2 regions of the Comamonas sp. Y33R10-2 genome follow, and region 1 is predicted to be linked to the other one. Evidence: predicted binding sites of a transcription regulator. Region 1 holds the regulator's gene; the other holds the start of a gene.
What was found. Region 1 encodes FNR, which switches genes on or off when oxygen is low (the NO sensors DNR and NnrR bind a similar motif). Its sites were predicted from a motif close to TTGATNNNNATCAA; they were not measured.
Positions count from the first base shown of each region.

Region 2: the regulator FNR is predicted to act here: its motif matches at 2,258-2,271, upstream of KUF54_RS08150 (cation-translocating P-type ATPase).

Region 1 covers NZ_CP079925.1:1,126,448-1,132,389, forward strand. Annotated here, with positions in the region: gene KUF54_RS05100 (sulfite reductase subunit alpha) at 1-548, shown strand, start outside; gene fnr (fumarate/nitrate reduction transcriptional regulator Fnr) at 673-1,392, opposite strand; gene hemN (oxygen-independent coproporphyrinogen III oxidase) at 1,661-3,043, shown strand; gene KUF54_RS05115 (sulfite exporter TauE/SafE family protein) at 3,047-3,778, shown strand; gene KUF54_RS05120 (HD domain-containing phosphohydrolase) at 3,889-5,145, shown strand; gene KUF54_RS05125 (EAL domain-containing protein) at 5,160-5,942, shown strand, end outside.
Region 2 covers NZ_CP079925.1:1,810,688-1,816,629, reverse strand. Annotated here, with positions in the region: gene KUF54_RS08160 (malonyl-CoA synthase) at 1-1,499, shown strand, start outside; gene KUF54_RS08155 (universal stress protein) at 1,750-2,193, opposite strand; gene KUF54_RS08150 (cation-translocating P-type ATPase) at 2,348-4,789, shown strand; gene ccoS (cbb3-type cytochrome oxidase assembly protein CcoS) at 4,789-4,926, shown strand; gene ccoN (cytochrome-c oxidase, cbb3-type subunit I) at 4,989-5,942, shown strand, end outside.

The DNA.
Region 1 (5,942 bases):
AAAGCGTGCGAGACGATGGCTCGCCCGGTTTGGCCTCTGACTGGCTATGCCGCGGCATAGCGCTGGGCGATGTGCAGGCGATAACGGTGCGCGCGCACAGCGGTTTTAGGCTGGGTGATAACGCACAACGGCCGCTGATTTTGATTGGCAATGGTTCGGGCCTTGCAGGCTTGCTCAGCCACATCAAAGCCCGCGTGCAGCAGGGCCGCAGCGACCAATGGTTGATGTTTGGCGAGCGCAGCCCTCTGCATGACGCGATATGTGCCGAGCAACTGGCCCAATGGGTGCAAGGCGGTCATCTGGCGCGACTGGATCAGGCTTGGTCGCGCAACAGTGATAGCGGCAAAGAATCGCACTATGTACAGGACTTGCTGCATATCCATGCCAATGAGCTGCTGCGCTGGGTGGAGCAGGGCGCGGCTATCTATGTTTGCGGAAGCTTAAATGGCATGGGTCAAGGGGTACACCAGACGCTGCAAGCCATTTTGGGCGAGGCCAAGGTCGATGCGTTGCTGGCCCAAGGTCGCTACCGCCGCGACGTCTACTGATTGGGGCGGGTACAGCTTGGCGGCTGTTGCCTCAGCCCGGTTTGAGAGCCGCCACCCAAGGCGGCTCATATTGACGGTGTAGCCGCTCTAAAGTGCAGACTCGGGTGGGTTTAGCGGCTCTTAATCACTGGCATTGCTGGCTGTTGACGATGCGCTTGAGCGCTTCGGTATCCAGAATGCGAACGTGGCGCTGCTTGACATCCAAAATGCCATCTTCGGCGAATTTGGAGAAGGTGCGGCTCACGGTCTCGAGCTTGAGTCCCAAGTAGCTGCCAATTTCTTCGCGCGTCATTCGCAGGACCAGCTCTGACTTGGAAAAACCACGGGCGGCCAGGCGTTGCACAAGGTTCAGCACGAATGCGGCGAGGCGCTCTTCAGCGCGCATGCTGCCCAGCAAGAGCATCACACCGTGCTCGCGCACGATTTCTCGGCTCATGACTTTGTGCACATGGTTTTGCAGGGCCGTGACTTCGCGGGAGAGTTGCTCGAGCTTGTCAAAAGGCATGACGCAAACTTCAGCGTCTTCCAGCGCCACCGCATCACAAGTGTGGTGGTCGTTGACGATGCCATCAAGCCCAATAATTTCGCCCGCCATTTGAAAGCCAGTGACTTGGTCGCGGCCATCTTCTGTTGCAACGCTGGTCTTGAAGAAGCCGGTGCGAATCGCGTACAGCGAGGTGAAATCTTCGCCGTTGCGAAACAGCAGTCCACCGCGCTTGATCTTGCGACGCGTGGCCACAATCTCATCAATGCGCTCCAGTTGCTCGTCGTCCAAGCCCATGGGCATGCACAGTTCGCGGAGGTTGCAGTTGGAGCAGGAGGCTTTGATGGTCTGAAGATTCATGGGCTTTAGCTACGGCACTGACAAACTCGGGTGAGAAAATCGCGCCGTTCATAGACCTCGTATTGGGTGATGAGATAGATCAAATTGTCGCAGCACTTGCCTTGATTTCTCTTGATTTTCATCAAGGACAGGGCGAAAGCCTTGGGGCACATTGTTCATATTCATTCAAAACCATGCGCTCCTGCCTCAAGGTGCTGATGTTTAAGGGCTCTGATGGCCTTGTTTTATCAGTCTTTAGTGAGGTGTGTGCGCGCACTGACGAGTAGTTATGACCGCTGTAACGCCCGAATTACTGAACCGCTTTGATATCCCTGGGCCGCGCTACACATCGTTCCCAACAGCCGACCGTTTTGTTGAGGCTTTTGGAGCTGAAGACTACATTTTGGCATTGGAGCAGCGAAAAGCACACACCGGTGCGCTTGCTTTGCCACTGTCCGTCTATGTGCATGTGCCATTTTGCGAGTCCCTTTGCTACTACTGCGCCTGCAACAAAATCGTGACCAAGCACCACGAAAAAGCGGCGGAATATTTGGACTATCTGGCGCGTGAGTTAGCCATGCACACCGCGCACTGCGGCAAGGGTCAGCTGGTCAGCCAGTTGCATCTGGGTGGCGGTACACCCACTTTCTTCAGCGATGCCGAGTTGCAACAATTGATGGCGCTAATGCGCGAGCATTTCAAGCTCGATGCAGCGGGCGAGTATTCGATTGAGGTCGATCCACGCACGGTCAGCAATGAGCGCCTGAAAGTGCTCAAGGACATGGGCTTTAACCGCCTGAGCTTTGGCGTGCAGGACTTTGATCCGGCGGTGCAAAAAGCGGTGCACCGCGAGCAGCCAGCCGAGCAGGTGTTTGCGCTGGTGGCTGAGGCACGACGCTTGGGTTTTGTGTCCATCAATGTGGACCTGATCTATGGTCTCCCTAAGCAGACACCAGAGTCGTTTGCGCGCACGCTGGCTCAGGTCAATGAGCTGAGGCCGGATCGCATTGCGCTGTATGCCTATGCCCATCTGCCAGAGCGTTTCAAGCCACAACGCCGCATTGAATCTGCCGATTTGCCTATGGGGCAGGACAAGCTGAACATGCTCTCGGGTGCGATTGATGCCTTCATGAGCGGCGGCTATGTGTATGTGGGCATGGATCACTTTGCGCTGCCCACTGATTCACTGGCTATTGCTAAGCGCCAAGGGCGTTTGCATCGCAACTTTCAGGGTTACAGCACCCAGCCAGACTGCGATTTGATTGCACTGGGTGCGTCGGCTATTGGCAAAGTTGGTGCGACTTACAGTCAAAACGTAAAAACACTGGAAGAGTATTACGACGCGATTGATGCCGGTGTATTGCCTGTTCAGCGTGGGCTGGCGCTTTCGCGAGACGATCTGGTGCGCCGCGCCGTCATCATGTCCATCATGTGCCAGGGGGCAGTTCTGTTTGAGCCTATGGAGCAGGCTTGGCTGATTAGCTTCCGTGAATATTTTGGAGGCGAGTTGGCTGAGCTCAAGGACATGCAGGCCAATGGCCTGATTGAGTTGTCTGATGAAGGCTTCAAGGTCACGGGTCTGGGCTGGTTTTTTGTGCGCGGAGTTGCCATGTTGTTTGACCGCTATTTGCAGGCAGACCGTACCCGCGCGCGGTTTTCACGCATCATCTGACGCATGTTGTTTGCGCTGGTTTGGACTGCTTTGATCATGGGGCTTGTAGGTGGCCCCCATTGCCTTGTGATGTGCGCTGCACCATGCAGCGTGGTCACGCGCGCTAGACCTGCTGGGGTGAGCACTGGAGTCAATGCCGAACAAGTCATTGCGTTGCACAGCTTGCAAAAATGGCAATGGCTGCGTACCAGCTTATTTCATTTGGGTCGTATTGCCGCTTATGCCTTGCTGGGCAGTCTGGCGGCTGTCGCCATGGAAAGTCTGGCTTGGTTGACGAATCAAGCCGTAGCGCTGCAGCAGCTGTGGGCGCTGATGCATGTGGCCGTGATGGCATGGGGCCTTGCCATGCTGGTGCAGGCGCGCCAGCCCATGTGGCTGGAGCGTGCTGGGCGCTCTGTTTGGAGTCGGGTCCAACCTGTGGTGACTGCGCCTGGCGGCAGTTTGGCTGCAGGCTTTGCTTGGGCTTTAATGCCTTGCGGCTTGCTGTATTCGGCAGTACTGGTTGCCGCTTTAAGTGGGGGCGCATGGCAAGGGGCTTTATCCATGGCAGCGTTTGCCGTGGGGGGCGCTGTGTGGCTGCTGCTGGGCCCTTGGCTGTGGCGTCTGGGGCAGTCGCATGTCAATGCATTGCGAGCGCAGTGGGGATGCAGAATGGCGGGCTTGATGCTGATGGGCGTTGCAGCATGGGCGCTATGGATGGATTTGGTCTACAGGCCCAGTCTTTGGTGTCGATAAGTCAATCGTGCTGGTTTGACTGTGGGTATTTGTCTCCCAACAGACCCTAGTTATGTTTCTGAGACAGCAGAACTGCGGAATAATGTCCTCTCTTATTTTCAGCATTTGATGTGAATCGTTTTGTTAATATTAATGTAGGACAACTGCGCGTTGGCATGTATGTTCATTTGGAGACTGGCTGGTTGCACCATCCGTTTCCCGTTAATAGTTTCAAAATTACGAATGCAGAGCAGCTCAAGACCTTTGCAGCTTTGAAGCTCAAGACTGTTCAAGTTGATCTCACAAGAAGTGATACGCAGGACTTGGTATCTGAGCCTGGTGATAGCGATCGCTTAACTCCCTCAATTCTTGTTGAGTCACAACGCAGTAAAACAGAACTTTGGCGCGACAGAGTTTTGGCCGTTCAGACTCAATTCTTGGGCGCGGTTTCTGTATTCGATGATGTGCAGGCGCAATTGATTGCGAGCCCGCAAGCGGCAAGAACTCTTACGGACGAACTGGTTGCGCAACAAGTCGTCAAACTGGCGCAAGAGCGAGATGCCAGCCTGCATTTACTGGCCGATGCGGGTGGCGCAACCTATGGTATTCATGGCGTCAACGTTGCCGTGCTTAGCCTGCTGCTGGGTAAAACACTGGGGTTGCGCAGTGAGGAATTGCAAGACCTTGGGGCGGCAGCGTTACTGCACGATATTGGCAAACCTGCACTGAAGATTTCTGCGGCTGCCTGCGCTCTTAACCAAGGCCTTGCCGCTGGGCATTTACGAGATACGGCATATGCCGAGCATGTGGGCGCATCGGTGACTTTGGCTATGACCATGGGTTACGCGCCATCAGTGACTACCGCGATTGCTCAGCACCATGAGTGGGCTGATGGCACGGGATTTCCGTTGGGCTTGCTTGCTGCAGATATGGACATTGCAGGACAAATTTTGGCGCTGACCAATAATTTTGAGCGCTTGTGCAATTTGCCTGAACTTGGCAATGAAATGACGCCACATGAAGCCATGGCATCTCTTTATGGCCAATACCGCCAGCGTTATGCGCCCGTTGTGCTTAAAGCTTTTGTTCAGACTTTAGGCGTGTATCCTCCGGGTTCATTGGTGGAACTTAGCGATGGGCGCATAGGTGTGGTTGTCTCAGTGAACACTAGCCAGTCGCTTAAGCCGCAGGTGCTGACGTATGAACCGCTTGCTTCGCAAAAAATGCAGCAGGTAGACTTGGTTGAACTTGTAGGTTTGGGTATTCGCCGAGGCTTGACGCGCAATCAAGTACCTCGTAAAACTTTGGAAGCTCTACAGCCACAAAGGCGTTTGTGCTACTTTTTCGATAGTTCTGCAGTGATTACTGCCGAGAAAGATACTTCGTGATTTCGTTGCAGAGTATGCACTTTGCCCCTTTGCTGACCGCCTTGCTCGATGGCCTGCAGGAAGCCGTTTGGCTGCTTGACGCCACAACACTGAGGGTAGTGCATACCAATGCGGCCAGTGTGTTGCTTACGGGCTATACGCCGCAGCAGGCGAAGGGTCAGCATGTTGAGGTGTTGTGTACCTCACTCGTTCAAAAAGCGTTTTGGCAAGATTCGTCTAACTGGGCGGGTGGTGCGAAGTTTCTCTCGGAAGTATCTCGCGCTGACGGTAGCTTGATCGCAGTTGAGATGGAGGTGCGTTACGTCGATCAGGCATCGGATTGGCTGATGCTCACCATGGTGGATCGAAGCGAGCAGTTGCAGCACGAAGGCAAGCTCGATATGTTGCTCTCGGAGTTGCGAGCCACGTTGGAGTCTGCCGCCGATGGCATGCTGGTGTGTGACTTGCGCGGAGGCATTCGCGCCTTTAACCGCCGCTTTGCTGATTTGTGGCAACTGCCTGAGTCGCTGTTGGTGCAAAGAGATGACCGTGCCATTTTTGAGCATATGCGGGCGCAGACGCACAGCAGTGAAAGTCAGTTCACTTTGCTGCAAGAAGCAGCAGACTTGTCAGCACCTGAAACCTCTGAAGTCCTGATGCTTTACGGCGGACGGGTGCTTGAGCGTCGATCTGTCCCTCAGCTGAGCAGGGGCGTGGCGATAGGGCGTATTTGCTCGTACAGAGATATTACGGTGGAGTCACGCTCCGCCGCCGAGCTGCGCTTGGCCGCGCGAGTGTTTGAATCCAGCATGGATGGC
Region 2 (5,942 bases), 680 kb from region 1:
AAACCACGGCGGTAGAGGCTATTGAGCCCGGCGGCCAAAGTTTGTATTACAGCTGGGCTGATTTGGAGCATGGCAGTGCGCGCATGGCCAATTTGCTGGCCTCGCTCAAGCTGCCAGAAGGCAGTCGTATCGCGGTGCAGGTGGAAAAATCGGTGGAAGCCATGATGCTTTACCTGGCCACGCTGCGCTCAGGCCATGTGTTTTTGCCGCTCAACACTGCCTATCAAAGTGCTGAGATGGAGTACTTTATTGGCAACGCCGAGCCTGCGGTGGTGGTGTGCGCGCCGGGCTGCTTTGGTTGGGTGTCCAAACTGGCGTTTAACAACGGCGTGGGCCATGTCTATACGCTGGGCGCAGACCGCACAGGCACCTTGCTAGATCGCGCTGCCCACCACAGCGATGCGCATCAAGTCTTGGCCCGCAAAAGTGATGACTTGGCCGCCATTCTCTACACCAGCGGCACTACAGGGCGCAGCAAGGGCGCGATGCTCAGTCACGGTAATTTGCTCAGCAACGCCGCTGTTCTCAAGGTGTACTGGGATTGGCAGGCCGGTGATGTGCTGATTCACGCCTTGCCCATTTTTCACGTACACGGCCTGTTTGTGGCTATTCATGGCGCGCTGCTCAGCGGCAGCCCCATGATTTGGTTTGCCAAGTTTGAGCCCGAAGCGGTGATGGCCCGCTTCAAAGATGCCACGGTTTTTATGGGCGTGCCCACGCTCTATGTGCGCATGCTGGCCGATGCCAGGCTGGACCGCGATATGGCAGCCCACATGCGGCTGTTTATCTCTGGCTCGGCCCCCATGCTGATTGAGACCTTCAGAGCTTGGAAAACGCGCACCGGCCACAGCGTGCTAGAGCGTTATGGCATGAGCGAAACCGCCATGCTCACATCCAACCCCTGCAAGCCCGATGCCCGTTACGGCAACGAGGGCGAGCGCCGTGGTGGCACGGTTGGTTTTGCGTTGCCAGGCGTGGGTGTGCGGGTGCATGGTGATGATGGCCAACCGCTGGCGGCGGGTGAAATTGGCAATATTGAAGTGCAAGGCCCCAATGTCTTTGCTGGCTACTGGCGCATGCCTGAGAAGACGGCCGAAGAGTTCACTGCCGATGGCTGGTTTAAAACCGGCGACGTAGGCATGCAAGATGCGCGCGGCTATTTCAGCATCGTGGGGCGCAGCAAGGACTTGATCATCTCGGGCGGCTACAACGTCTATCCGGCTGAAGTTGAAGCTTTCATCAACGACTTAGCGGGTGTGGATGAGAGTGCGCTCATCGGTGTGCCGCACCCGGATTTCGGTGAGGTCGGCATCGCCGTCATCGTGCCCCGTAAAGGCGCGCAGGTTGATGGGCAGAAAATTCTGGATGCACTCAAAGCGCAACTGGCCAATTTCAAGGTGCCCAAGCGCTGCTACGTTGTGAAAAGCCTGCCGCGCAATGCCATGGGCAAGGTGCAAAAAAATCTGTTGCGCGATCAGTATCAGAACGATTTTTCCTGATCGATGATGGCATGAGCGCAAGTCGGGGGAGGGCGGTTCAGTCGCCTCCTCCCAGCGGCGTGCCACGCGTTGGCTTTGCGATTCAAGACTGAATTCTTTGCAGGAGCTTGCCCCTTTGGCTTAACTCCTGAAAAGTGAGCTAGCTGTGCTTGATTTTGCAGCATTTCAGCTAGCAATAGCCTAAAAATAAAAGCAGCTTGCGCACAAGCTGCTTTTATTTTGTGAGCGTTATCACGCCAATTTTTGCAACTTAACGCAGCACGAGAACAGGCACGTGCGAGTGCGTCAGAACATGCTGAGTTTCACTGCCCAGCAGCAGGCGCTGCAGGCCCTTGCGGCCGTGCGATGCCATGACGATCAGATCGCACTCGAATTTTTTTGCTGCCTCCACAATCGATTCCGCCACTAAATCGGAGTGAGTGATGTGAGTGGTCACGGCAACTTTGCGCTGGTGGCCCAAGTCTTTCACGCCGTCGAGCAGGCCCTGTGCTTGCGCAGTCCATTGATCTTCGATGCGCTTGGCTTCTTTGTGGTCCAGCAGGTCGCTGCCTTCTAGGTAGCTGCGCGGGTAGTGCGAGACGACCTTGAGCACAATGACCTTTGCGGCGCACAGTGCGGCAAGGTCCAGCCCGGACTGAACTGCTTTTTCAGAGAGTTCGGATCCATCGGTGGCGATCAAAATACGGTTGTACATAGCGTTCTCCTTTGGTTTAGCGGGCCTTGTGAAAACAAGCATAGATAGATTGGGCAACTGGGAGTTGATGCATGTCAAGGTCTATATGATCTCGCTTGGTTACTCTTGATACATGTCCATATCCCCAAATTTCCAGTCCAGTGAGGCCCCGCAAATGCTTGCTGAGACTGGTTTTTTGCATTCGCCACCGGTGCTGACGCACCTGTTGGATGATCCGCAAGAGTGGCGCTCATTTGGCCGCCCTGTTATTGAAGGTGCTCGCCAAGGCTCCAAGGCTTTAGCTCTCGAAGACGCGACCGAGTCCCAGGATTGGGACTCTTTTGTGGTGCTTGAGGGTATGCACTGCGCTGCGTGCGCGCTGACGATTGAGGATGCGCTCAAAGCCGTGCCTGGCGTTAAGGCCGCTGAAGTCAGCGCCGCAACGCGCCGGGCTCGTGTTCAGTGGCATAGCGCTCATGTGCTTCCATCTCAGTGGATGGAGGCGATATCGCGTGCGGGCTATCACGCACTTCCAGCCCGCGATGCGTTTGCGCGTGAGTTGCGGCAGGCTGAAACACGCCGCGCACTGTGGCGCTGGCTGGTGGCGGGCCTATGCATGATGCAGGTGATGATGTATGCATGGCCTGCGTACACGGCTATTCCCGGCGATTTGTCGCTGGAGATGGAGAGGCTGCTGCGCTGGGCGTCATGGGTGCTTTCTTTGCCGGTGATTGTGTTTTGCTGCGGCCCGTTTTTTAAAAGCGCGCTCAAAGACATCAGCCAGCGCCGCGTGAGCATGGATTTGCCCGTGGCTTTGGGCATGTTCATCACTTTCGTCATCAGCACGCTGGGCACGTTTGACCCGGCTGGGCCTTTCGGTCAAGAAGTCTTTTTTGACTCGTTGACCATGTTCGTTTTCTTCTTGCTCACGGGCCGCTGGCTGGAGCTGCGCCTGCGCGACCGCACGGCTGGCGCGCTTGAGGCGGTGATGAACCGCCTGCCTGATTCTGTGCTGCGCCAAACCGAAGCGGGCGAGTTTGAACGTGTTGCCATACGCCGCCTGCGCGTGGGCGATGTGGTGCGGGTGCTGGCGGGTGAGGCCTTTCCCGCTGACGGCCACATCGTGCGCGGCACCACCTATGCGGATGAGGCGCTGCTGACAGGTGAATCCACAGCGGTTTTGCGCTCTACTGGCGATGCAGTAACGACAGGTAGCTATAACTTAGATAGCGTCGTCGATGTGCGCGTGGACAGCGTAGGCGAGGGCACCCGCTTTGCGCAAATCGTCAGTTTGATGGAAAGCGCATCGCTGCAAAAGCCCACCTTGGCCCAGTTGGCCGACAAGGTAGCGCGCCCCTTTTTAATTGTGGTGCTGTTGGCTGCGCTGGCCGCTGCCGTGTGGTGGTGGCCTACCGATCCTGGCAAGGCGTTGATGGTGGCGGTGGCCGTACTCATCGTGACTTGCCCTTGCGCCCTGTCTTTGGCGACACCCGTGGCCATGCTGACAGCCGCTGGCACCTTGGCGCGCAGCGGCGTGCTGGTGCGCAACCTGCAAGGGCTTGAGGCATTGGCTGCGGTGGACACGCTGGTGTTTGATAAGACCGGCACCTTGACCCGCGATGGCTTGGTGCTGCGCGCCCTAATGCCTGCTGTAGGGCAGAGCACAGACGACGCCCTGAGCCTTGCCGCTTTGCTGGCGCGCCAGTCTATGCACCCGGCATCGAAAGCGCTGGCGCAGGCCGCAGTGGCAGCGCAGTTGCCAGTGAGCGATTGGTTGCTCGACTCTGTGCAGGAAGTCGCGGGTAGTGGGCTGGATGTGTGGGTTCAGGCCCGTGTGGTCGCTGGGCAGCGTCGCCATCTGCGTTTAGGTTCTGCTGCCCATGTGCAAGTGGCCGAGTTGGCCCCGCATGAGTTAGGTCAAAGCGTCTTGCTGGCCGAAGAAATACAAGCTGGAGAGTCGCAAGGGCGCTGGGTGGCTTTGGCCCAGTTCCACTTGAGTGAAGATGTGCGCCCCGAGGCGGTGCAGGTAATTGCGGATCTCAAGCAGCAAGGCGTGAACGTGTTGCTGCTGTCAGGCGACCGTTCTGCTGCGGTGGCAACCGTGGCGGCCAAGCTAGGTATTGAGCAAGCCCGTGGCGACTGCAAGCCACAAGACAAGCTGGCCGCTATGCAGGCGGCGCAGGCCGCTGGCCACAAGGTAGCCATGGTGGGGGACGGCTTGAATGACGGCCCAGTCTTGGCTGGAGCCCATGTCTCTTTTGCCTTTGGCAAAGCGGTGCCGCTCGCGCAGTCGAAAGCGGATTTTGTGGTGCTGGGCGAAAGCTTGGAGCTGGTGCTGCAAAGCCTGCTGCTGGCGCGCAAGACCTTGTCTGTGGTGCGGCAGAACTTGGGCTGGGCTGCGGCTTACAACGCTGTCTCCATCCCTTTGGCACTGATGGGCTGGATGCCGGCTTGGCTGGCCGGACTTGGCATGGCGCTGAGCTCGTTGCTGGTGGTAGCTAACGCAGCGCGGCTGGCGCGAAGTATTTCCCCGGCGACCTTGCCAATTCAATCTGACGCGCTGACGGTTGCCCAACCTTTGGCTGCGACTGCTCCGCTCGCCCAAGGAGGGTTGTGATGGATATTTTGTATGTGTTGATTCCGCTGTCGGTGGTGCTGGTCATGGCCATCGTGGCCGCCTTGTGGTGGGCGGTGTACCGAGGTCAGTTTGAGAGCGTGGAGCAAGAAGCTGAGCGGATTCTTCGTGACGATTGATTTGGCTCAACGCGGCCAATGTGTAACTGATAAACACTCTGTAGAAATCTAAGAGGTGCCCGATGGAAGCAACAAATAACAAGGCTGTCTATTACGACGATACGGTCGTAAGGCAGTTCTCTATCATGGCGGTGGTTTGGGGGGTGGTGGGTATGGCTGTGGGCGTTTTTATCGCCGCCCAGCTGGCTTGGCCTGAACTCAACTTCGGCATTCCGTGGCTGAGCTACGGGCGTCTGCGCCCGCTGCATACCAATGCCGTGATTTTTGCCTTTGGCGGCTCGGCGCTGTTTGCGACCAGCTACTACGTGGTGCAGCGCACCTGCCAGACCAAACTATTTATGCCCAAGCTGGCCAGCCTTACCTTTTGGGGCTGGCAATTGGTCATTGTGGCGGCGGCTATCAGCTTGCCGCTGGGCTACACGCAAGGCAAGGAATATGCCGAGCTGGAGTGGCCGATTGATCTGCTGATCACCGTGACTTGGGTGTCTTACGCCATTGTGTTTTTCGGCACCATCGGCATCCGCAAAGTGCGCCACATTTATGTGGCCAACTGGTTCTTCGCCGCCTTTATTTTGGCGGTGGCTTTGCTGCATGTGGTGAATAACATCTCCATTCCTGCAGGCTGGATGAAGAGCTACTCGGCCTACGCAGGTGTGCAAGACGCGATGATTCAGTGGTGGTACGGCCATAACGCGGTAGGCTTTTTCTTGACCGCTGGCTTCTTGGGCATGATGTATTACTTCATCCCCAAGCAAGCCGGTCGCCCCGTGTATTCGTACCGCCTGTCGATCGTTCACTTCTGGGCGCTGATCTTCACGTATATGTGGGCCGGCCCTCACCACCTGCACTACACCGCGCTGCCTGACTGGACGCAATCCGTGGGCATGGTGTTCTCGCTGATTCTTCTCGCTCCCAGCTGGGGCGGCATGATCAACGGCATCATGACGCTGTCGGGTGCATGGCACAAACTGCGCGACGATCCTATCTTGCGCTTCTTGATCGTGTCGCTGTCTTTC